Regions from separate parts of the Sphingomonas sp. NY01 genome, predicted to be linked through region 4. Evidence: riboswitches for the same ligand, from Rfam matches in the RefSeq annotation. Region 4 holds a riboswitch; each other region holds the start of a gene.
What was found. Region 4 has a riboswitch for cobalamin ahead of cobW (cobalamin biosynthesis protein CobW). Riboswitches for the same ligand answer to the same signal wherever they lie in the genome.

Region 1 (5,782 bases), 870 kb from region 4:
GCCGCCGCACCGCCGGATGCCGCGCCAGCCGGTCGCCGCCGGCCTCCGCCGTGCCCACCGACAGCAACACCCGCGGCGGTCGCGCCACCAGATATTCCAGCGGCAACACGTCCCATTTCTTCAGGCCATAGGCCGCGCTCATGTTGCGGAACCCGCTGCGCGCCAACAGGTCGTCGGACAGGGTTCCCGCTCCCGGCACCAGTCCGCCACCCTGCCAGATCAGCGCCGGCACCTTTACCCCCGCCACCGGCCGCGCCGCCGCCGTGATCGCCCCCGCCAGACGCGCGCCCCGGTCGGCATGGCCGATCGCGGCGGCCATCTCGCGCACCTGCGCCACGCTTTCGTCCACGCTGTCGGGTACCGGATATTGCACCAGCCGGATCTTCATCCGCTTCAACGCCGCGATCGTGGAGGGCGCGACATGGGGGCCGCTCAGCACCAGATCGGGGCGCAGCGCCACCACCTCCTCCGCGGTGCCCGAGGTCGCGTGAAAGCGCCGCGCGAGGTCCAGCGGGATGGAGGAGGCGCGCGCATCCTGCGAATAATGGCTGATCCCGGCGATCTCGGCGGGATCGGCGATGCGCATCAGGATCGCATCGATGCACGGATTGATCGACACGATGCGCAAGGTCCCCGGCACCGGCACCGGCGCCGCCGACACCGTCATCAGGCACGTCGCCGCGCCGATCGCGCGCGCCATGCTCAATATTCGACGCCCTTCTGCGCCTTGAAGCCTGCGTTGTAGGGATGTTTCACCTCGCCGAACTCGGTCACCAGATCGGCGATCTCCAGCAGTTCGGGCTTGGCATGGCGCCCGGTGACGCAGATATGCTTGGTCAGCGGCCGGTCCTTCAGGAACGCGACGATCTCGTCCGCCGGCAACGTCCCGTCGCGCAACACGATGTTCAGTTCGTCCAGGATCACGAAGTCGATCTCGGGGTCGAGGATCATCGCCTTGGACCGTTCCCACGCCGCGCGCGCCGCGCGGATATCCTGCTCGCGGTCCTGCGTGTCCCAGGTGAAGCCTTCGCCCATCACCTCGAAGGTGGCGAGATCGGGATGCGCTTCGAAGAAGTTGCGCTCCCCCGTCTCCCACTTGCCCTTCACATATTGCAGGATGGCGACCTTCATGCCCCAGCCGATGCTGCGGATCGCCATGCCGAAAGCGGAGGACGACTTGCCCTTGCCGTTGCCGGTATGGACGATCAACAGGCCGCGCTCCAGCGTGCGCCTGGCCTGCATCTTCTCGCGCGCCGCCTGCATCCGCTTCATCTTGGCGTTGTGGCGGGCATAGTCCTCGGGCGTATCGGTCATCGCTTGAACTCCTGTAACGCGTCGGCCAGTCGCCGCACCGCGGCCGCGTCTCCGGGCAGGCCGATGCGCAACCGGTCCGGCTGGTCGGCCAGCGGCCGCACCAGGATCGCACGCTCGGCCAGATGGCGGAACAGGCGCCCGGCACCGGGTACCGCGACCAGCCGGAACAACCCCGCCCGCCCCGACACCGCGAACCCGGCTGCATCCAGTACCGCATCCAGCGCCACCGCCGCATCCCCGATCCTGCGCACCTGCTCCACCTGCCACGCCGTGTCGCCATAGGCCTGCGTCCCGATCGTCACCGCCGGCCCGCTCACCGGCCAGTCCCCCAGCAACGCCCGCAAGGCGTCCGCCAGCGCCGGCGCCGCGATGACGAAGCCCAGCCTCACCCCCGGCAACCCATAGAATTTGCCGAACGACCGCAGCACCACCAGCCCCGCGTCATCCATCGCCGCCAGCCCCGGCGCCGGGTCGGCATAGGCCTCGTCCACCACCAGCATGCCGCGCGCCAGCAGGTCGCGGGCGCTCACCGGGTCCAGCCGCCGGCCGTCGGGGTTGGCAGGGCTGGCAAGTATGGTCAGGTCGTGGCCGCCCTGCCCCAGCGCCTCCCACGCGATCGGCACCGCCGCCGGCCACGCGGCCCGGTGCCCGCCATAGCCCGGCACCACCACCGCCGGACGCTCCCCCGGCATCAGCAGCGCCAGCAGCCGCATCGCCAGGTCCGTCCCCGGCACCGCCACCACCGCGCGCGCGCCGGGCACCCCGAACGCGCGCGCCGCCGCCGCCTCCAGCGCCGCCACCGCCCCGCTCTCCGGCAGGCACGCCAGCCCGGTTTCCGCCACCGGATAGGCCCGCGGCGCGATCCCCGTCGACAGGTCGATCCAGTCCTCGCCCCCGAACACAGCCCGCGCCTCCGCCACCCGGCCGCCATGCACGTAGAACGGTGCCAGATCCCCCGCGCCGATCATCGCCTCAATACGCCACCCGCACGCCTACAAACCCCGCCCGCCCCTGCTGACCGTAATCGAGCACCGTCTGGTAGCGTTCGTCGAACAGGTTCTCGATCCGGCCATAGACGGCCAGATTGCCCGTCACCGGCATCGATGCGCGCAGGTCGACCAGCGTGTACCCATCGAGCCGGCGAACATTGGCCGCATCGTTGAAGCTGTCGCCGACACTCGTCACCGTCGCCCCCGTCTCCAGCCCGAACGCCCAGCGGTAATCGGCATTCACCGTCACGCTGTGATCCGGCCGCCGGGCCAGCCGCCGCCCGAAACCGGCGGTGCCCGCCGAGCGATCCTCGGCGTCCAGATAGGTATAGGCCGCACTCAGCCGCAACGCCTCGACCGGCACCAGCGCCAGGGTGAACTCCAGCCCCTGTGACCGTGCCCGCGCGACATTGTCATAGGTACCGAACGGCCGCCCCGCACAGATGCCGGAAAGCGGCGCGGCGCACGACACGAAGGTGATCAGGTCGCGCGAGGTGCGGTGGAACCATGTCGCACTCGCCTCGATCGCACCGTCCAGCGCGCGCTGCGTAATGCCCGCGTCCCAGCCCTTCGACCGTTCGGGATCGAGCAGCGCGTTGCCATATTCGCTCTGCAACTGGTACAGCGTCGGCGCCTTGAACCCTTCCGAATAGCTGCCCCGGAACAGCGTATTGCCGCCATTGGGCGACCAGACGCCGCTGGCCGATACCGTGGTCGCGCCGCCGAACACGTTATGGTCGTCATGGCGCACGCCGCCCGTCACGGTCAGCCCTGCGACGGGCGTCACCGCCAACTGGCCATAGACGCTGAACAGCCGCGCCCGCCCGCGCGTTTCCGGCCCGCCAAAGCTCGTGGTGGTGAACCGCGTCACCTCGCGCTCCGCGCCGAACGTGCCCTGCACCGCGTCGCTCAGGTCGAGCAGCCCCTGATATTCTATACGCTCGTTGCGGCCATTGCCGCGAAACGTCTCGGTCGGCACCCCGTCCGGATCGATGTTGCGCCGCCGCGTCTGCGTATAGGCATAGCCCAGCCGGTTGCGCAGCCGCCCGTCGAACAGCGCCAAGTTCGCGCCGCCATAGCCGACGAACTGCTTCGACGTGCCATATTCGCGCGTATCGCCAAAGGTGAAGGCGGGTGCGGGAAAGCCGTCAATCTCCGTCCGGCCATCCGAATAGAATCCGCGCAGGTCCAGCGACAGGTTGGTGGCAACGTCCACCGTCACGCTGCCATTGGCGCCGTAGTTGCGATATCCGTCGCGCTCGGTCCCGCCGGCAAAGGCGGACAGGCCGTCGCTGGTGAAATACCCGCCGCCAAGGCTCGCCGCGACCGGCCCCGCCTTGCCCGACACGTTCGCGAACACCTGCCCCGTATCGCGCCAGCCCCCTTCCGCGCGCGCGTTGACCGACAGTGCCTCGGTCGGCTGCCGCGTGATCAGGTTCACCACACCGCCGATCGCCTGGCTGCCCCACAGCACCGACTGCGCACCCCGCAGCACCTCGATCCGCGCGATATTCCCCACCAGCAATCCGCCGAAGTTGAACCCGCCGCCGGGCGCCGACGGATCGTTCAGCTTGATGCCGTCGATCAGTGCCACCGTCTGGTCGGTTTCCGCACCGCGGATGCTGACCCCGGTCTGCGTGCCGATCCCGCCGTTGCGGGCGATGGTCACGCCGGGCGTCTGGCGCAGCAGGTCGGCCACCGCCACCGACTGGCGCCGCGTGATCTCGGCGGTGTCCAGCACGCTTATCGCCTGGCCCACCCGGTCGATCGGTTGCGCGGCGCGGTTGGCCGTCACCACGATGCGGTCGTCGGCGCCCTGCACCTGTTCCAGTCCGGCATTGGACTGCGCGCTCTGGCCCCAGGCCGGCAGCGCGGCGAGCAGCACCGGCGCCGCCAATAGATATCGAATCGTCACAGCTCTTGTTTCCCCCTTCGCGTTCGCAACAGGGGGCACGCGCACGGGCGGCGCCGAACAAGCCCCGCTGCACCCACGCCCCCAAAGACGTCGTCACGCGAGGATCATTCCTCGATCGCCCGGCACACCCCGTCCGCGCGAAGGACAGACCGCGACAGGCAGGTCTCCTGGCTCCCGGGTCAGCGCCGCGCCCGGCCTTCCCGGATCAACTCCAGTGGCATGGGGATGGGCGAGGCTCGCCGGTCACAGTTGCGGGGGCAGCTTCGGATCACGCCGGCCCGGTCCGGGCGTCGCTTCCGAATTCCCTTTTCATCCCGTCTCCGGGAACCTGTCACGCTTGCGCCCTTAGGCGGGGGCGGGCACGGGGGCAAGATGGCGACGACGTTGTTCCTCGGGGGTGCCCGCTCGGGCAAGAGCCAGCTGGCCCAGACCGCGGCGGAGCGCTTCGCCGCGCCGCTGATCTACTGCGCGACGGGCCAGGCGTTCGACGACGAGATGGCGGAGCGCATCGCCCGGCACCGTGCCGATCGCGACGCGCGCTGGACGACGATCGACTGCCCGGTCGCGCTGCCCGCGGCGATCCGCGAGGCCGTGGGCGGTGCGATCCTGGTCGATTGCCTGACCCTGTGGCTGACCAACGTCATGCTCGGCGATCACGACGTCGCTGCCGCCCGCGCCGACCTGCTCGCCGCGATCGGCGAAGCGCGCGCGCCGCTGTTCCTCGTCTCCAACGAGGTGGGGCTCGGCCTCGTCCCCGAAACCCCGCTCGGCCGCACCTTTCGCGACGAGGCCGGCCGGCTCAACCAGGCGGTGGCCGCGGTGGTGGAGCGTGCCTATTTCGTCGCCGCCGGTCTGGCGCTGCGCCTGCAGCCGCCCGATATTTGACGTGCGCGACCCCGCCCGCAAAAGAAGATCATGCCCACCGACAAACGCACCACCGGACGACCCACCCGCGAACAGGCGCAGCAGATCAACGACCTGGTCCTCACCGGCGCGCGCGAGGCCTTTTGCTGCCGCGGCATCGACGGCACCTCGATGGAGGAGATCGCCGCTGCCGTCGGCGTCAGCAAGCACACCATCTATCGCCGCTATCCCGGCAAGATGGCGCTCCTCGATGCGGTAGTGACGCGCGACCTTGAGCGACTGGCCGAGGCGTTCGTCGAGGGCGACGGCGCGGAAAATCCCCTCGCCTCGCTGAAGCGCGCCTCGCGCCATTTCTTTGGCTTCTGCCTGTCGCCCGACAATGTCCGCTTCATGGCCTTTCTCACCTCGGAGGCCGCCTATTCGGAGGAGCTGCGCACCCGCTTCGCCGCGTGGAACCGGATCATGTCCGCGCCCATGCTCGACCGCATCCGCCACGCGCAAGCCGCCGGGCTGCTCCGCCAGGCCGATCCGACCTGCCTCTACCATCTGCTGGGCGACCTGCTCGACGGCCCGACCCGGCGCCTCCAATTCGGCCTGCCCGATCCCTTTTGCGGCCTTTCGCCGGATGCGTTTTTCGAGGAACGCTGGCGCGTCTTCCTGCGCGACGCCGCGATCTGAAGGAACGCCGGCCCACGCCGCC
Region 2 (5,782 bases), on a different replicon from region 4:
GCCGGTTCGTGCGGGCACGGTATCGATGACACCGTCATCCCGCTCGATCCGCCATACCGGTTCGGTATCGCGCATTTCCAGCAGCAGCCTCCCCTGCCCGGTCGCGAGCGGCGCCGGCACGTCGACCCTCGACCAGTCGATCGGCGCCGCCCCGGCCCAGCGCGCGGCCGGCGACAAGGCTGGATAGGGCATGTAGAGCATCACCAGTCCCGAGGCGAACCACATCCCGAAGAACAGGCACGCCGTGATCCCCGCCCAGCGATGGGTGAGGAACAGCCAGCGTAGCGCCACCCGCCCGATGTCAGAACGCGGCACGAAGCGCGATATCGAGCGAGTGCGGGCGGCCGAGGATCCACTGCCCGTCACCATAGCTGGTGACCGCATAATCCTTGTCGAGCAGATTATAGCAGCGCAGGTCCACCGCCACATGATCGGTCAGCGCATAGGAGATCGTCGCGTCGATGGTTGCATAGCCGGGAATGCGGAAACGATTGGCATTGTCCGAGAAACGCCGGCCGACATGGCGAAGGCCGCCACGCAGCTGAAGCCGGGGTGTCGCATCCCAGCGCAGCCAGACATTGGCCATCGTCTCGGCAATGCCCGGCGGTGTCCTGCCGTCGAAGCGGATGCCGTCCGACAGGAAATCGTCGAACTGCGCATCCAGCACCGACCCGTTCGCATCGATCCCCAGCCCATATGGCAGCGCAAAGGCCACCGCCCCCTCGATACCCCTGGCCGAACGCTGCCCGACCTGCTCGATCGGACTGGACACGGTACGCTGCGCCAGCAGCCCCTTCTTCACGATGCGATACGCGGCCAGCGTCGCCGTGCCGCGCCCTTGCGCAAACACCGCCTTCACCCCGGCCTCGACCTGATCCCCGCGCGCATTGCCGAACGCCACCTGCCCCGTGCCGACCGTCGTCAACGTCCCCAACGGATCGACCCCCGTCGCAAATTGCGCATAGAGCGACACTGTGGACACCGGTTGCCACACCGTACCGACACGCCACGTCGTGTTGCGAAACGTCCGGTCGAACACGAAGGTGTCGGCACGGTCGCCACCCGGATAGGCGATCGCCCAGCGCCGCACGCGATCCTCTTCATGGCGCAGGCCGCCAACGATTGACACGCCGCCCCCCAGCGTCACCCGGTCCTCCGCAAAGACGGCGAATGCCTCCGTTCGTGTGCGATAGCGGGGTGCGATCCCCTGCGTGTCGAGGAACAGGCCGGGGTTGAAGGCGAAGGGATCGATCGTGTCGCCCTGTGGGTCCGACCCGAAGTTGTTCGCATGCGTGAACTTTACCAGATTGGCGTCGACCCCGATCACCAGGGCATTGTCGATCGCATCCGAGATCGGGGTCTTCAGCGTCATGCTGGCCTGATCGCCCCATTGCGTCTGATCGTGACGAATGCCGAAATTGTCGCCGCGGCGGATCGTACCCGCGACCCAGCGATAGCTTTCCAGATTGCGCCAGAACCGGTTGCTGGTCAGCCGATAGGCGATGTTGGAGAAGTGCAGCGTCTCGCTCGGCGTCCAGTCGACCTGCAGCGTCGCGCGATCATCGCGAAAGTGCATCCGGGCATCGGCGACATTGTAGTTGGTCGTGCGGTTGCGCGCGTCCAGCCGACCGTCGATCAGCGGCGTGCCGAAATAGGCCGTGGGACGCTGATCACCGTGATCGCCGCGCAGCGTGATCGCCAGCGTCGATGCAGGCGTCCAGCGCAGCGTGCCGGACAGCGCAAGGCTGCGCGAGCGACCGCGATCGACATAGCCGTCCGAGCGCCACCAGCTGCCATCGACGCGGTAGGCGAGCGCTTCGTCGATCGGCCCGCCGATCCCGCCCGCGGCGCGAACGCTGTTTTGCGCACCATAGCCGACCTCGCCCTCGAACCCGGTCCTTGTCGCATCGGGCTGGCGCATGACGACGTTCACCGCGCCGCCCAGCGCCCCCTGTCCGTACAGCACGGACGCCGGACCGCTCAGCACATCGATCCGCTCGACCATCCACGGATCGGTGGGAAAGGTGATCGTGCCCGCAGCCGGGAACAGCCGGACGCCGTCGATCAGTTGCAGCACCGATCCCTGGCCTGAAAAGCCGCGCGCAGCGAGCGCGGTGCCGCCATTGCCCGGATCGGCAACGCTGGTGATGCCGGGTGCGCGCGTCTGCGCCTCAACGATCGACCGCTCACCGCGGGCACGGACCGTATCGCCATCAATGCTGGTGATGCTGGCCGGTGTCTCCAGCGGCGTCAGGTTCAGCCTGCTGGCGGTTGCGTTGGGCGTGGCGAGACCGGTCCTGTCCTCATGCCCGATCACGAGAATGGCAGTTGTATCGACCTGTTCAGGTTCGGCGACCTGTGCTGTGGAGGGTGCTGCGACGATGACGAGCAGCGCCCCTGAGCGTGCGCGCGAAGTGATGAGTGACATGGCCCGTATCTTTCCGGCGTCTGACGCACACCGGCGGGGGCCTACCGCACGCGCGGCAACGACCATGCCCACCGGACGCCTCCGGCAGCGAACACACCCGTCCATGCGGCCCCTGCCGCACTGTTGGCGTCGCTCGTCGGATAGACACCGTGCCTCGGCCATCCCCTGGACCAGGCAAGAGCGACCAGACGCCGGCAGGTCTCCTGGCTCACGGGTCGTCGCTTGAGACGCAGCCTTCCCAGGTCACCCCAGTGGCTTCGCCGGACGTGAAGGCCCGGCGCATGCGCCTCTCGCTCGCCGCTTACAGTTGCAGGGACAGCCCCGGATTTCGGCGACCGCTCGCCTTCACCGGATTCCCTTTTAATCCCCCTTCCGGGGGAACCGACGCGATCATGACGGAGCCGAAACCCCGTCCCGGCCGGTGATATGGCGGCAGGCAGCGGATCACAAGATCGCACTGCGCAGATTTCAGTCGATAGCCCAACCGCTTACGCAGGCGAGCCGAGAGGCGGTGCGCATACGCCCCCGCTCAGGCGCAGGGCCGTCCCCCCTCCTTGTTGCCGGACAGCGTGTAGTTGCTGGTCCATGTGCCCGGCGCCGCGTTCGCATCGCACGCGTCGACGGAGCCGGTGCGCGGCGTGGCACCTTCGATCCTCACGCGGTAGGGGAAACGGGTGCCCTTTACCGGTTGACCAATTTCCTGCCAGCCGAGCGTCTCATAGGCATAGGGCGTGGCGGTGACCGCAAGATAGAGCTTCGTGCCGGATGGCGGGGTCAACATGGTCGTGCCACTCCCCTGCCCCTCGGCGGTACCCAGCGGTGCGTAATGGGGCGTGCCGTTCGGCTCGACCGCGACGATCGAGAAGCGCCATGCGGCGCGGTTGGCGGTGGTGGCGCCGGTCAGGGTCACCTTCACCTGCCGGCCATCGCCGGTGAGCGGGACGATATGGGTCCCCCATTGCAGCAAGGCGCGCTGCGACGGGGGATCGTAGAGCGTCGCGTCCCCGCCTGCGACCGGAACCAGCGGCGTGGTGAAATGCGCCAGCCAGCTGGTCGTGCGCGTCGGGCGCAACTGGTCGAGCATCGTCCGCTGGTTGAGGAAGTCCATCGCCACCAACCGCGCACCGTACCAGCCCGCATCGTCGGCGAACGAGGCAAAGCCGTTGGGATAGACGCCCGCGTCCTGCGCCAGCCGGACAAAGGCGGGCAGATAATCCTCCTGCGTGGCGCCATTCGCATCGCGACGGTTGCGAAGCCAGGTGCCGAACACCAGCGCGCGGGTGGCATCCCGCTCGTACAGATAGGTCATGATCGGATGCGCGCCGTAGCGCGCCACCGAGAAAAGGAAGCCGTTTTCCAGCTGGTTCAGGTAATCGCCGCTGGCCGCGTTGAAGACGGGATTGACGATAAAGGCGTTCCACTCCGCGCCGGTTTCCCAGATCATCCCGGCATCGCCCTTGTCGCGAAAGCCACCAGTGTAGAACTGGATCATGTGGCCGAATTCATGGACCAGCACATTCGAGCCCTTGGCGACGCCCCAGGCGGAAATCCCCATCGTCTCTGCGGCACTGGCCCCGCAGCCTTCCAGATCATCGCCGTCCCGGATCGGCCGGCCGGTGCCGCACAGGAAAATATCGAGCTTCTGCCGGTCGGTGCCAGCGGCAAAGGGCATCGGCGCTTCCAACACGTCGCGATTGATCAGCCACTGCTTTTCCAGCCACTCGCCGGTTTCGCGAACCACCTGCTCCATCGACCGACCCTGCTGCGCGATCGTCCGGTAGAACTCGCCCGCGGTGTTCGTGCCGTACCAGATGGAAAAATGCTGGGTGGTATGAAGCACCAGCTTTCCGCCCTGCACCAGTTCGGGTGAGGTCATGCCCGGGCGATAGTTGATGCGGTAGCTCGCCGGATCGGCCACCGACGCCCGCGCGGCGACCTCGCGGTCGATCAGCGTGCGATCGGCATCGGAGAAGGATTCCGCGCGAAACTGGCGCCGGCAGCCATCCTCCCATTCCAGCACGACGGTGCGGCGTGCCTCTCCATAATCCTCGCCATACGCCTGAACCAGGCGTGCTGGAAATGGCGCACCGCTGGCGGTGCCCGGTGCCGCCTCGGGACGTTCGGCCTCCGCCGTGGATCGTGGCGTCCACGTCCTTAACGCCGCCCGCCCCCAGGGATAGCGGGTCGACCGGCTCTGGCATCCCAGCGCCGCGGCTGGTTGCGGCACGTTGGTGACCGGGGGTGCGGCGACGGTCGGCGTGGTGGGGGCAGCCGGTTCGGCATCCTCCTGACCGCAGGCGCCAAGCGATACGGACCATGTCGCTGCCAAAAGGATCACCCAACGCTTCACCCATACTCTCCCGCCTGAATCGCAAGGGTCCATCATAGAAGAGTGGGCTTCACACGGCACCATTATTGATCATGGCGGCACAACATCGCCTTCTTATAAGAGTTTACTGCAACATTATCTTTTCATGACAGGCACTTATGCACGGTTCTCGGCAATCATGCTCTTGGTCGTGCCGGATGATGCCTGCATGTGCCTGGGGTGGGCACGCCGAAAGTTTTGGCAAACGTGAGGGAATCGGTCGCCATCGGCCAGTTTCTTCGAGGCGACCGATGCCGGCGGGTATCCCGGCAAACCCGATACGGTTCGCATCGCGCTTGCAATCCCGGCTGGATTTGCAACGTTCGCCGATCGCCAAGGCTTTGGGAAAGAAGACAATGATCGACAAAAATACGTCCCCGAGCCGGCGGGCATGGCTGGGCGGGGCCGCGGCCAGCGCAGGGCTGCTCGCCTTGCCGGGCCAGGCGTTCGCGCGCCGCATCGCCGCCAGCGACCGCGTGAACGTGGCGGTGATCGGCGCCGGGGGCATGGGCGCCCAGAACATGGCCAAGCTGACCGGCCAGAACATCGTCGCCATGGCCGATGTCGATCTCGCCCATGTCGCCAAGGCTTTTGTCGATGACAAGGGTGCCGCCCGGCCCGATCTGCAACCGCTCAAGGCCGCCTATGACCGCGCCGCCAAGTTCGCCGATTATCGGCGGATGTTCGATACCCGCCGCGACATCGACGCGGTGGTGATCGCTACCCCCGACCATCATCACGCCGTGGCCGCCAGGATGGCGATGGAGCGCGGCATCCACGTCTATGTGCAAAAACCGCTGACCTACACGGTGCGCGAGGGCCGGGTGCTGCGCGATCTGGCGCAAAGGAACCCGATGCTCGTGACCCAGATGGGCAATCAGGGCCATTCGGGGGACGATGGCCGGCGCGTGGTGGAATTGATCCGCGGCGGTGCGATCGGCCGGGTGGGCGAGGTCCATGCTTGGACCAATCGCCCGCTATGGCCG
Region 3 (5,782 bases), on a different replicon from region 4:
ATGTTGCCGATAAGCCGCGTCGTTTCACCCCGCGCCGTTGGATCGGGCGAGCAGAACACGTCCTTGCACAGCGCCGTGCCGATGATCCGCTCGGGGATCTGCTCGGTCGGCCGCCAAGTCGCGCGATAGGCGTTGAGCGACGCCTCGACCTGACCCGCACCGGCGGGAGCGATGTATTTCGCAAACCCTGATGCGTGACGCAGATGCTCGGGTTCCTGCCATGGTCCGTCATAGACCTTGGCCTGCGCCACCAGCGTCAGCTTGCCGGAGCCGACATCGTCGATCGTGCCGCCCGCCGCGACCCGGCCATAGCCGTAGGAGCCGCCCTCGATCGACATCCAGGGCCGGGCATAGCCATCGATCGTCGTCATGTAGGCGGCACCAGCCAGGGCGAAGTCGCCGCCATCGGCGCGGTACGGTCCTTTCCGGAAATCTTCGCGCGCGACGATCTCGGGGATCAGCCCATTCAGATCGAGATAGCCCTGTCCATGACCATGCGTCCGCAGGTTCATCTGCACGCCATCGATATAGGTCGTGAAGTCGGAGCCGTGATCCAGATTGAAACCACGTAGGAAATACTGGTTCGCCTTGCCGCTGCCGGAGTGCTGCGCGGCAACCATCCCAGGGACCGCTTCGAGTAGTTCGGCAACGCGAAGCAGCGGCCGAACCAGCAGGTCGGCACCGGCAACGGTGCCTTCGCTCGCCGCGTGCGCTACGCCGATCTTCGCCTCGCCCCGACCGAAGACGACGACTTCGTCGGCTGAAGCCTGTGTTGATCCGGCGTCCGCATCCTTCGTCTGCGCGTTTGCGGGCGTTGCACTGCACGCAATGATCATCGCTGCGCATCCGAGTAACTCTGCGCGTAATTTCAAAACCGTCATGTCCATCCCCCCATGCGCCAAGCGACTTTGGGCAGGGGCGTCCGCTGCGAACGGTCGGCGCGTGTCTACGGCCGGACGCAAACGCCCGCGACACGAACTGATGCGGCCCCCGCCGCTCGTTCGTCGCTCAGACGGAAGAACCGTGCCCCGACCATCCCCTGGGCCAAAGCAAGAGCGACCAGACGCTGGCAGGTCTCCTGGCTCACGGGTCGTCGCTCGACATACGGCCTTCCCGGATCGTTGCCGATGTGGTGGCTGATCCAGTGGCTGCATCCTCCAACGGAAAATGCGATGTACGTCTCGCTCGCCGCTTACAGTTGCAGGGACAGCCTCGGTTTGGGGGAGATTGCCTCCCTTACCGTGTTCCCTTTTAAGCCCCTTTCAGGACACCAGCGCGATCATTGCCCGGCAGGATCTACATCCAGCCCGACGAGAAGCGCGTACCCGTGGCACCGTCAATCTGCAAGATTGCCCATAGCTACCCTATCATGCGATCGGCATTGCCGGACAATCACCCGCCGCAGTGTCCCAAAACACCTATCAAACGGGATATCGAGACACTGGATAAATTCCCATTTCGCGATCCCAATGGGAATCCCCCGGCCGTCTCGCTGGCCGCTCATTTCCCGGCATCCCAAGTTGTTGCCCTATCGGGCCGGGCGGGTGCTAGACCAGCTATGTGTCGGATCAGGACCTCTGCCTAGACGTCCTTTCCAAAATGAACAGGAGTGATGGTGGCGGCACGGGAACACAGGATCGCGATCACGGACGAGGCGCTGCGTGATTTGCGGCGCCGCGTGATTGCAGCGCGCCTGCCCAACCCCATCGATCCTGGCAGCGGCGAGGACGGCACCAGTTTACGGTTGGTGCGGCAATTGGCGGACCGGTGGGCCGATGGATTTGACTGGCGCACGGCCGAGGCACGGCTCAACCGGCTTCCCCAGTTCGTTTCCCGCATCGACGGACTGGACGTTCACTATATCCATCAGCGCGGCGTCGGCCCCGCCCCCATGCCCCTCGTGATCACCCATGGATGGCCGGGATCGTTCATCGAGATGGAGCGTATCCTGCCGCTCCTTACCGACCCGGCGGCGCATGGCGGGCACGCGGCGGACGCGTTCGACGTGGTGGTACCCTCCCTGCCGGGATATGGTTTAAGTCAGGCACCGCGGTCGATTGGCGTGAGCTCCCGGACCATTGCCGACATGTGGGCAAGCCTGATGGCGGAACTGGGCTACGATCGCTACGGAGCGCAGGGTGGTGACATCGGTGCAGGCGTGTCGCTGTGGCTGGCACGGCAGCGGCCGGAGGCGCTGACCGGAGTCCACGTCAATTACATCCCCGGCAGTTTCGCACCCTGCATCGATGACGCGGTCGAGCCCATCACAGCGGACGAGCAAGCATTCCTCGACCGGGCGAGGATATTCGCGGCCGAGCACGGGGCCTATGCGGCGCTGCACGGCACGAGGCCGCAGACCCTCGCCTATGCGCTGTCGGACAGCCCGATCGGGCTTGCCGCATGGATGATCGAAAAGTTCGATGCGTGGAGCGACCACGACGGCGATCTCGAACGCACGATTCCGTTGGACACGATCATCACCAACATCGCCCTGTACTGGTTCTCCGGGACGATCGACGCATCGTTGCGGCTGTATAAGGAAAACAGGCTCAACCCCCTGGCGTTCGCGCGCGGCGAAAGGGTGCAGGTACCGCTGGGCGTGGCGGTCTTCCCGCGCGAGCTGCCGATGCCGCCACGAAGCTGGGTCGAGCGCGTATGCGATGTCCAGCGCTGGAGCGTGATGCACAAGGGCGGGCATTTCGCGGCCCTTGAGCAACCGGCAGCCCTCGCAGAAGAGATTCGCACACTTTTCCGACCGCTTCGCTGACCACCGCGACTGACGCTGCCGTATTGATCTGCGCACTGGCCGGCAACGGCGCGGAAACAAGCCGCATTCCCGCTTTCTCGTAAATCGATCCCAATGAGAATGCCCCGGCCGTCTCGCGTGCCGTTCCTAATCGGGAAAGTAGCTCACGCTCATTCTCACCCCTTGACCCTGACGCAACGTCATCCCGCACAAGCATGGCGTAGCGATTCGGAGTGAGATCATGCGGACAGTCAAACAGGTGGCGAAAGCGTCGGGGGTCAGCGTTCGTGCCCTGCACCATTACGATCATATCGGACTGCTGACGCCAGACATCGGCGAGAACGGCTATCGTTATTACGGGCAGGCGGAGATGCTGCGCCTTCAGCATATCCTGTTCTACCGCGAACTTGGCCTGCCGCTCGCGGAGATTGCCCGCATCCTTGATGATCCTGCCTTCGACACGCGCGCTGCGTTGCTCGATCTGCGCCGCCGGATCGATGAAGAGATCGCCCAGCGCCGCGATCTGGCGCAGACGATCGACCGGACGCTGGCGTCACTCGATGCCGACAAGGCGTTGGACGACCATCGCCTCTTCTACGGTGTCTCGGCCGAGAAGCAGGCCCAATGGGAAGCAGAGATCGTGGCCCGCTTCGGCGATTTGGGCGACGTCGCGGTCCGTGATGCCAAGGCGAGGATGGAGGGCCTGTCACCGGCCCAATTGCTCGACTTCAAGGCGGAGATCGACGCCATCCACGCTGGAATCGTCACGCTGATCGAGGCAGGGGGTACGCCCTCCTCCAATGCGGCGCAGGAACTGGCGGGCCGGCACTATCGCTGGGTGTGTCGTTCGTGGCTTCCCGATGCGGCAGCCTATGCCTCACTCGGCCGGATGTATGTCGATCATGCGGATTTCCGATCGATGTACGACGCCCTGCATCCAGGCATGGCCGTCTTCATGGAGCAGGCGATGGTTTGCCACGCCCAAACCGTCCTTCAGGGGCGCGTGCAATGAACCGCCGCACCGTCCTCGCCACCATCATCGTCGGAGCCACCTGCATGACCGCGAGTAATCTGAAAGCCGCCGCTCCGCAGGAGCGCGATGCGACCGTTACCGTATCGGGTGTCGAGATCGCGTGCCGCATCACGATGCCGCAGGGCATTGTACGCGGCGCGGTGCTTCTCATTCCCGGATCGCTCTACAGCGACGTGGACGGCAATTATCCGTCAATGAACATGCGCCCGCACGCCTATGCCGACCTGGCGCGCCAGCTCGGGAAGCGGGGCTTCACCGTCCTGCGTATGGCCAAGATCGGTCCCGGCACGGGGTCGCGCACGATCGACGCCGACGCCGCCCGCCGGCACATCGACTTTCTGACCCGCGTCGAAGTCGCGCAGGCCGGGCTGGACCTGCTTCGCCGCACCGTCGTGACGCGCCCGCTCCTTGTGGCCGGACATAGCGAGGGTGCCGTGGTGGCATCGCTGCTCGCCGCAGGTCCATCCGGCGCGGTGATCGACGGTGTGGTCAGCCTGTCTGGCCCAGCGTTGCCGATCCTGTCGATCCTGCGTGCGCAGGTCGCAGCCATGTCCCCTCCTGGCGTCACGCCAGACATGACGATGTTCGATCGAACGGCAGCCGCCATACGGGCGGGTCAGGCTCCCTCGGACGAGGCAAAGTCGAATCCGCAAACCGCTATGCTTGCGTCCATGCCCGAGCCGGGACTTGCCTATCTGCGCAGTGCCGATCGCGTCGATCCGGTCGCTGCACTGGCTAAAGTCCAAGCTCCGGTACTGATCGTTCAGGGCGGTCGGGACGATTCCGTCCCGGCAGCGCACGCCGAGATGCTGCGCGCCAGCCGGACGACGCTGCCAACGGAAGTCGCGACATTCCCGAACCTGACACACTTCTACAAGGTCGCCCCACCGGGCTTGTTGCCGATGCAATCAATGGGGTTGGAGACGGAAAGCGATCCGGCCATCGCCGGCGCTATAGCTGTATGGGCCAGCCATCTAGGCCGGTAGATTTTCTCAATTGCTACGTCCGCGACGGCTTTTGGGAAGGTTGTCTGCCTTCCCAAAACTCGATCCCAACGGGAACGCTCCCGCCGTCTCGCTGCCCGTTCGTTTGTGGGAAAGCGAAGTTGATCGGCTCCAGCCTCAGGCCGACGATGCCGAGTACCGGCCTGGTGTGATCCCGAAGTGTCGCTGGAAAGCCGCGATGAACGCGCCGACGCTCCTGTAGCCACAATCCATCGAGACATTCGTCACGCTCTCGCGGTTCGACAAGCCGATCACGGCGTGCAGCAGTCGCGCCTTCTGCCGCCACAGTTCGAGGGTCAGACCGGTTTCGGCGGTAAAGGTGCGTTGAAGCGTTCGGAGGCTGGCGCCGCTCGCGACCGCTAATTGACCAAGGCCCGTGGGATCAGCCGGATCGCTGCGAATGCGATCGGCGAGGCGGAGCGCGCGTGCGTCGCATGGTAGCGGCAGGATGAGGTCTTGGGGTTCGGCCTCAAGCAACAAATCCAAGAGGAAGCTGGCCATGCGGGCGTGCGTCGGCGTGTCTCTCGCCAGCATACCAACCTTGACGATGCGAAGGATCAGCTCCCGCAACAGCGGAACGACCTCGACGACCGTCGGCACGCCAGGAAGACCGATTGCGCGATCTCTCGCGATATAGAGCGTGCGAAGCGATACCTCACCACGCACGACGATGCTGTGGCGGACGCCCGCCGGCAGCCAAATTGCGCGGGTCGGCGGAGTTAGCCAGATCGCGTGATCGCTCCGCACCCACATAGCGCCGGATGTGGCGAACACGAACTGGCCCCAGCTATGCTCATGCCATCCGATCAGCGCTCCACTCCGAAACGTAGCGCCTAACGATCGTACATCGAAGCCGTCATCGTCCAATGGCATACCCCGGCTCGAACTGGATAGCCCCGGCGATGTTGCCTTCGGTGTCGCGGAAGTAGATCAGCTCGCCTACCCCTTCGATCCGGTAGGGCTGCATGACGATCTCACCGCCGGCCGCCTCGATTGCGG
Region 4 (5,782 bases):
TGCAGGTTGGCGCGGTTGGTGAGGTCGATCGTGCCGTTGCCGTGCGTCTGTGCGGCCTGTGCCAGCGCGCGCGCTTGCGTGGCCGTCAGGCGCGACAGGCGCGGGCGGATGCGGACGAGCAGGCCGTCGCCCGCCATCATCGGCCGCCATGCATCGGGGCACCAGCCGCGGATCATAGCCCCGTGTCCAGGGCGGCGGCGATCGAATTGCGGCGGGTGCGCCACAGGCCGGCGGCGTGGAGGGCAGCGAAACGCGCCTCCATCGCGGCGAGGGCCTGCGGATTGGCGGCGGCGAGAAAGGCGCAGACCTGCGGGTCGGCGAGCGTCGCTTCGTAATAACGGTCGAACAGTTCGGGGGCGACGGCGTCCGCCAGGTGCGAAAAGGCGCCGAGATGGTCGAGCGTGGCGGCGATCTCGGCAGCGCCGCGAAAGCCGTGGCGCATCATGCCGGCGATCCAGCCGGGATGCGCGGCGCGGGCATGGACGACGCGGGCGATCTCTTGCGGCAGCGTGCGGGCGCGGATGCGCTCGGGGTCGCGGGCGTCGAGATGGTAGAGCGCAGCCGATCCGCCGGTCAGCGCCCGGGCGGCGGCGAAGCCGGCTTCGTGCGCAGCATAGTCGGCGGCGAGCAGCAGGTCGGTTTCGGGCAGGTCCTGGACGTGGACGAAGCCTTGCGCCGTCTCGACCCGTGCGGCGATGCCGGCGGGGTCGTGCGCGTCGCCCGCGTCGAGCGCGTGGGCGGAGGCGGCGAGCCAGGCGTGGCCGGCGGCGGCGCGCGCCTGTGGCGTGTAGGTCTCGCCGAGGTCGCCGAGGCCGATGCCGTAGCGTCCGGGGGCGGGGCCGTAGACGCGGGGGGTGGCTTCGCGGGCGGTGAAGGGGTTGCGGTCGACGGGTTCGTCGCGAAGGGCGAGCGCGCGGACGGCTTGGCCGAAGAGCTGGATCAGGGTGGGAAAGGCGTCGCGGAACAGGCCGGAGACGCGCAGCGTGACGTCGATGCGGGGGCGGTCGAGCCGGGCGAGGGGCAGGATCTCGAAACCGGTGACGCGGGTGGAGCGGTGGTCCCATACCGGCTCGACGCCGAGCAGGTGGAGCGCCATGGCGAATTCCTCGCCCGCGGTGCGCATCGTGGCGGAGCCCCAGAGATCGACCACCAGGGTGCGCAGCCAGTCGCCCTCGTCCTGGAGATGGCGGCGGACGAGTTCGTCGGCGAGGCGGATGCCCTGCTGGTGCGCGGCGCGCGAGGGGGTGGCGCGCGGGTCGATGGTGTAAAGGTTGCGGCCGGTGGGCAGCACGTCGCTGCGCCCGCGATGGGGCGAGCCGGCGGGGCCGGGGGGGACATGGGCGCCGGCCAGCCCGGCCAGGAGGCCGGCGCGCTCGGCCTGCCCTTGCGGACCGCGGCCATAGACGTGCAGGCCGTCGCCATATTGGCTGTCCTTCACGTCGCAGACGAACGCGTCGATGCTCGCGATGTCGGTGCCCATGGCGAGGCCGGCGGCGGCGGCTTCGTCGGTGATGTCGGTGCGCAGCCGGTCCCGGCGGGCGGGGTCGAGGCCGTCGGCGCTGGCGAATTCGTCGAGCAGCGCCTCCAGCCGGGCGAGGCCGGCGCCGGTGCCGCTGCGGACCAGCGGCGGGGGCGCGTGGCCGAGGGTGACGGCGCCGATGCGGCGCTTGGCCTGCGCGGCCTCGCCCGGATCGTTGACGATGAAGGGGTAGAGGACGGGCAGGTCGCGGACCAGCGCGTCGGGCCAGCACGCGCCCGACAGCGCGACCGCCTTGCCGGGGAGCCATTCCAGGGTGCCGTGGGCGCCGACGTGGATGACGGCGTCGGTGCCGCGGGCGTGGAGCCAGAGGTAGAAGGCGACATAGGCGTGGGACGGGCAGCGCGACAGGTCGTGATAGTCGTCGGCGCGGGTGTCGGGGCGGCCGCGCTCGGGCTGCAGCGCGATCAGGGTGTTGCCGTGGGCGATGGCGGGGAAGTGGAAGGCGTCGCCGGCCGGTTCGCCCCAGCTTGCGAAGAGGTCGTCGCGCAGGGCGGGGGGGAGCGTGGCGAGCGCGGCGCGGTAGTCGGCAAGCGGCCAGCGAATCGTGCGCGTGGCGAGGGCCTGCGCCAGATCGGGGGCGGGGGGCGCGCCGATGTCTTCGAGGATGGCGTGGGTGGAGGCGATGGCGTCGAGGCCGACGGCGTGCGCCATCTGGTGTGCCTTGCCGGGATAGGTGGAGAGGATGATCGCGGTGCGGCGCCGTGTGGCGGGGGTTTGCCCGAGGCGGACGTGCGCGGCGACGCGCGCGGCGATGGCGGGGACGCGTTCGGGGTCGGGGCGGTGGCGGCGGGGGGCGAAGTCGAGCGCGGGGTCGTGAGGGGCGTCCTCCTTGAAGCTGGCGACGCCGACGAAGAGGCGGCCGTCGACCTCGGGCAGGACGATGTGCATGGCGAGGTCGGCGGGGGAGAGGCCGCGGGGGGCGTCGGCCCATGCGGCGTGGGTGGAGGTGGCGAGAGCGACCTGGAAGATCGGGGCGCCCCCTGTGTCGAGGGGGGCGGAAAAGGCGGTGGCGTTGAGGATGGCCGCGGGGGCGAGGTGCGCGATCCAGCGGTGGAGCCAGCCTTGTGCTTCCTCGGCTTTCAGGGAGGGGAGATAGAGGGGGAGGACGGCAAATCCGCGATCCTCCAGCGCCGAGCGAAGTGCGGCGATGGGGGCCATGTCGTCGGCGACGCGATAGGCGCGGTAGAAGAGGATGAGGACGATGGGGGCCTTGGCGGTGAGCGCGAAGGCGGCGGGGCAGGTGGGGTTCCAGGCGCCTACGGGGGGGATGGGAGGTGGGGCTTGTGCTTCGACTTCGCTCAGCACGAACGGGAGGTTGGCGGCTTGTGCCAACAGGTCGAGCGCTTGGCCGGCGGCGGTGGGGCCGCCTTGTTCGCAAAGCCCGGCCAGCGTGCGGAGCAGGGGGACGGGGAGCGTGGAGGCTTTGTCGAGGCGCACATCCTCGCGGCCATCGGCGGGGAGGACGGCAAGCGCGATGCCGTGGTCGCGCGCGATGCGCTCCATCTGCGACAGGCCGTAGCTCCAATAGGAGGGGCCGCCGATCAGGCGGATCAGGATCGCCTTTGCATGTACCGCGGTGCGCTCGACATAGGTGTCGACCGACAGCGGGTGCGCGAGCTGCTCCAGATTGGCGAGGCGCAGCGAAGCGCGCCCCGCCCCCTGCCAGCCGGCGGCAAAGGCACGCAGATCGCTGTCGGAGAAGGAGAGCACCAGCAGGTCGCCGGGGCTTTGCCCCAGATCCCGTGGCACGGCGCCCTCCTCCAGTCCGTGGCTCTCGCGAAAGACGAGATGCATGGCCGGATCAGCCCGCCAGCGCGGTCCGTATCGCGGGCGGGTCGATGCGGTCATGCTCGGCGATGACGACGAGGCGGGTGGCGCGCGCCTCGTCCGCGCGCCACGGCCGGTCATATTGCGTGCGGACGCGGCCGCCCACCGCCTGGACGAGCAGGCGCATCGGCTTGCCCGACACCGCGGCATAGCCCTTCACGCGCAGGATGTCGTGCGAGGCGGCCAGCGCCTCGATCCGGGCGGCGAGCGCGTCGGGCGTGGCGATTTCGGGCAGATCGACGACGATGCTGTCGAAATCCTCATGCTCGTGATCGTCGGCACCGTCATGATGCGAGGGGCGGGCGGCGATGTCGTCCTCGGCGGCGGCGCCGAGACCCAGCACGACCCGCGGATCGATGATGCCGTCGGTCAGCTCGACCACGGGCAGCGGGCGCGGCGCCTGCGCGGCGATGACGGCGCGGGCGGCGGCGAGGCCGCCCGGCCCCGCGAGATCGGCCTTGGTGAGCAGCACGAGATCGGCGCAGGCGAGCTGGTCCTCGAACACCTCGGCCAGCGGGGTTTCGTGGTCGAGGCCGGGGTCGGCGGCGCGCTGTGCGTCGACCGCGGCGAGATCGGATGCGAAACGGCCGGCGGCGACCGCCTCCGCATCCGCCAGCGCGATGACGCCGTCGACGGTGATGCGCGAGCGGATCGCGGGCCAGTCGAATGCTTTCAGGAGCGGCTTGGGCAGCGCGAGGCCGGAGGTTTCGATCAGGATGTGATCGGGGCGTGGGTCGAGCGCGAGCAAGGCTTCGACGGTTGGCACGAAATCGTCGGCGACGGTGCAGCAGATGCAGCCGTTTGCCAGCTCGACGATGTTTTCCGCCGGGCAATCGGGAATGGCGCACCCCTTCAAGATGTCGCCGTCGACGCCGAGCGTGCCGAATTCATTGACCACGACCGCGAGGCGGCGGCCGTTCGCGGCGCGGATCAGGTGGCTGATCAGCGTCGTCTTGCCCGCCCCCAGAAAGCCGGTGACGATGGTGACGGGGACTTTGGATAGATCCGGGGAAAGATCCGGCATGTGCATTCTCCGCCCGCGCCTTGCATCAACGACAAAACGGACGGGGCTTGCCTGACGGCGGGCACGCGGACTCCGGGCGGACGCGGGGCAGGCGTCCGAAGCCACGCACCGGTTGCGACCCCGGCCGCATCCAGTGTCGTCGCTCAGACGGAGAACCGTGCCTTGGCCATCCCCTGGACCCGGGCAAGAGCGACACCGCGCCGGCAGGTCTCCTGGCTCACGGGTCGTCGCGATCGCGGCACGGCCTTCCCGGATCGAAACCCAGTGGCTGCCCCTACAAAGGGGCGTGTGCCGCGCGCTCTCCGCTTACAGTTGCAGGGACAGCCGTGGATTTGCACCACATTCCCATTCAAAGCCCTTGAGGGGCACCGGCGCGCGTCGGGGCGGATGATCCGCCCCGGCCACGGCTTTAGCGGGCGGGTGCGGGGCCGACAACAGGCGTGTCGTCGAACCGCTTCCACCGGTAGATGGCGAAGCTGACCAGCCAGCAGGCGACGAACAGCCCGACGATCGCGAAGCCCAGGCCGTTGAAGCTGCCGCCGAGATCGGTGGCCAGCGTCCACACGCCGCCGCGAAGGTCCAGCTTGTCGGCGATCAGGGCCAGCGTCTCGATCCCGCCGATCGCGATCGCGACGATCGCGGAGACGAGGGTGATGGTGATGTTGTAGTAGAGTTTTCTGATCGGCTTCACGAACGCCCAGCGATAGGCGCCGAGCATCACCACCCCGTCCGCGGTGTCGACCAGCGCCATGCCGGCGGCGAACAGCGCGGGCAGGACGAGGATGGTGGCGATGCTCATGCCATCGGCGGCCTGTGCGGCGGAAAGCCCCAGGATCGCGACCTCGGTCGCGGTGTCGAAGCCGAGCCCGAACAACAGGCCGAGCGGCGCCATGTGCCAGCTTTTGGTGACCAGCCGGAACATCGGCCGGAACAGCCGCGACAATGGCCCGCGCGCGGCGGTGAGCATGTCGAGATCGGCCTCTTCATAGATGCCGCCGGCGCGGACGTGGCGGAAGCTGGCCCAGACCGAGCGCAGGATCAGGAGGTTCATCGCGGCGATGGCGAACAGGAAGGTGGCGGAGATGCCGGTGGCGACGACGCCGCCGACCTGTCCGAACGCCTCGAACCGGGCGAGCGCGTTGGCGGTCAGCGCGACCGCGACGGCGGCGACCAGCACGATGGCGGAATGGCCGAGCGCGAACCAGAAGCCGACGGCGACCGGGCGCTGGCCGTCCTGCATCAGCTTGCGGGTGACGTTGTCGATCGCCGCGATATGGTCGGCATCGACCGCGTGGCGCAGGCCCAGCCCCCAGGCGAGCGCGGCGGTGCCGAGCAGCAGCGCATCGTGGCGGGCGAGCGCAAGCGCCCAGGCCCAGCAGGCGAAATTGGCG

Region 1: it holds a riboswitch for cobalamin, as region 4 does, so the genes downstream of both, NPJ82_RS06205 (TonB-dependent receptor) here and cobW (cobalamin biosynthesis protein CobW) in region 4, are expected to answer to the same signal.
Region 2: it holds a riboswitch for cobalamin, as region 4 does, so the genes downstream of both, NPJ82_RS17290 (TonB-dependent receptor) here and cobW (cobalamin biosynthesis protein CobW) in region 4, are expected to answer to the same signal.
Region 3: it holds a riboswitch for cobalamin, as region 4 does, so the genes downstream of both, NPJ82_RS16905 (TonB-dependent receptor) here and cobW (cobalamin biosynthesis protein CobW) in region 4, are expected to answer to the same signal.

Annotation. Positions count from the first base shown of each region.
Region 1 covers NZ_CP101722.1:1,239,512-1,245,293, reverse strand. Annotated here, with positions in the region: gene NPJ82_RS06220 (ABC transporter substrate-binding protein) at 1-700, opposite strand, end outside; gene cobO (cob(I)yrinic acid a,c-diamide adenosyltransferase) at 703-1,314, opposite strand; gene NPJ82_RS06210 (aminotransferase class I/II-fold pyridoxal phosphate-dependent enzyme) at 1,311-2,282, opposite strand; gene NPJ82_RS06205 (TonB-dependent receptor) at 2,287-4,218, opposite strand; cobalamin riboswitch at 4,358-4,565, opposite strand; gene cobU (bifunctional adenosylcobinamide kinase/adenosylcobinamide-phosphate guanylyltransferase) at 4,591-5,103, shown strand; gene NPJ82_RS06195 (TetR/AcrR family transcriptional regulator) at 5,134-5,760, shown strand.
Region 2 covers NZ_CP101724.1:14,783-20,564, reverse strand. Annotated here, with positions in the region: gene NPJ82_RS17295 (hypothetical protein) at 1-315, opposite strand, end outside; gene NPJ82_RS17290 (TonB-dependent receptor) at 302-2,428, opposite strand; cobalamin riboswitch at 2,604-2,829, opposite strand; gene NPJ82_RS17285 (DUF6055 domain-containing protein) at 2,958-4,766, opposite strand; gene NPJ82_RS17280 (Gfo/Idh/MocA family oxidoreductase) at 5,153-5,782, shown strand, end outside.
Region 3 covers NZ_CP101723.1:212,409-218,190, reverse strand. Annotated here, with positions in the region: partial or broken gene NPJ82_RS16905 (TonB-dependent receptor) at 1-836, opposite strand, end outside; cobalamin riboswitch at 1,051-1,290, opposite strand; gene NPJ82_RS16900 (epoxide hydrolase family protein) at 1,613-2,767, shown strand; gene NPJ82_RS16895 (MerR family transcriptional regulator) at 2,988-3,758, shown strand; gene NPJ82_RS16890 (alpha/beta fold hydrolase) at 3,755-4,765, shown strand; gene NPJ82_RS16885 (helix-turn-helix transcriptional regulator) at 4,901-5,557, opposite strand; gene NPJ82_RS16880 (VOC family protein) at 5,640-5,782, opposite strand, start outside.
Region 4 covers NZ_CP101722.1:364,805-370,586, forward strand. Annotated here, with positions in the region: gene NPJ82_RS01850 (cobalamin biosynthesis protein CobG) at 1-176, opposite strand, end outside; gene cobN (cobaltochelatase subunit CobN) at 173-3,334, opposite strand; gene cobW (cobalamin biosynthesis protein CobW) at 3,342-4,391, opposite strand; cobalamin riboswitch at 4,576-4,779, opposite strand; gene NPJ82_RS01865 (HoxN/HupN/NixA family nickel/cobalt transporter) at 4,801-5,782, opposite strand, start outside.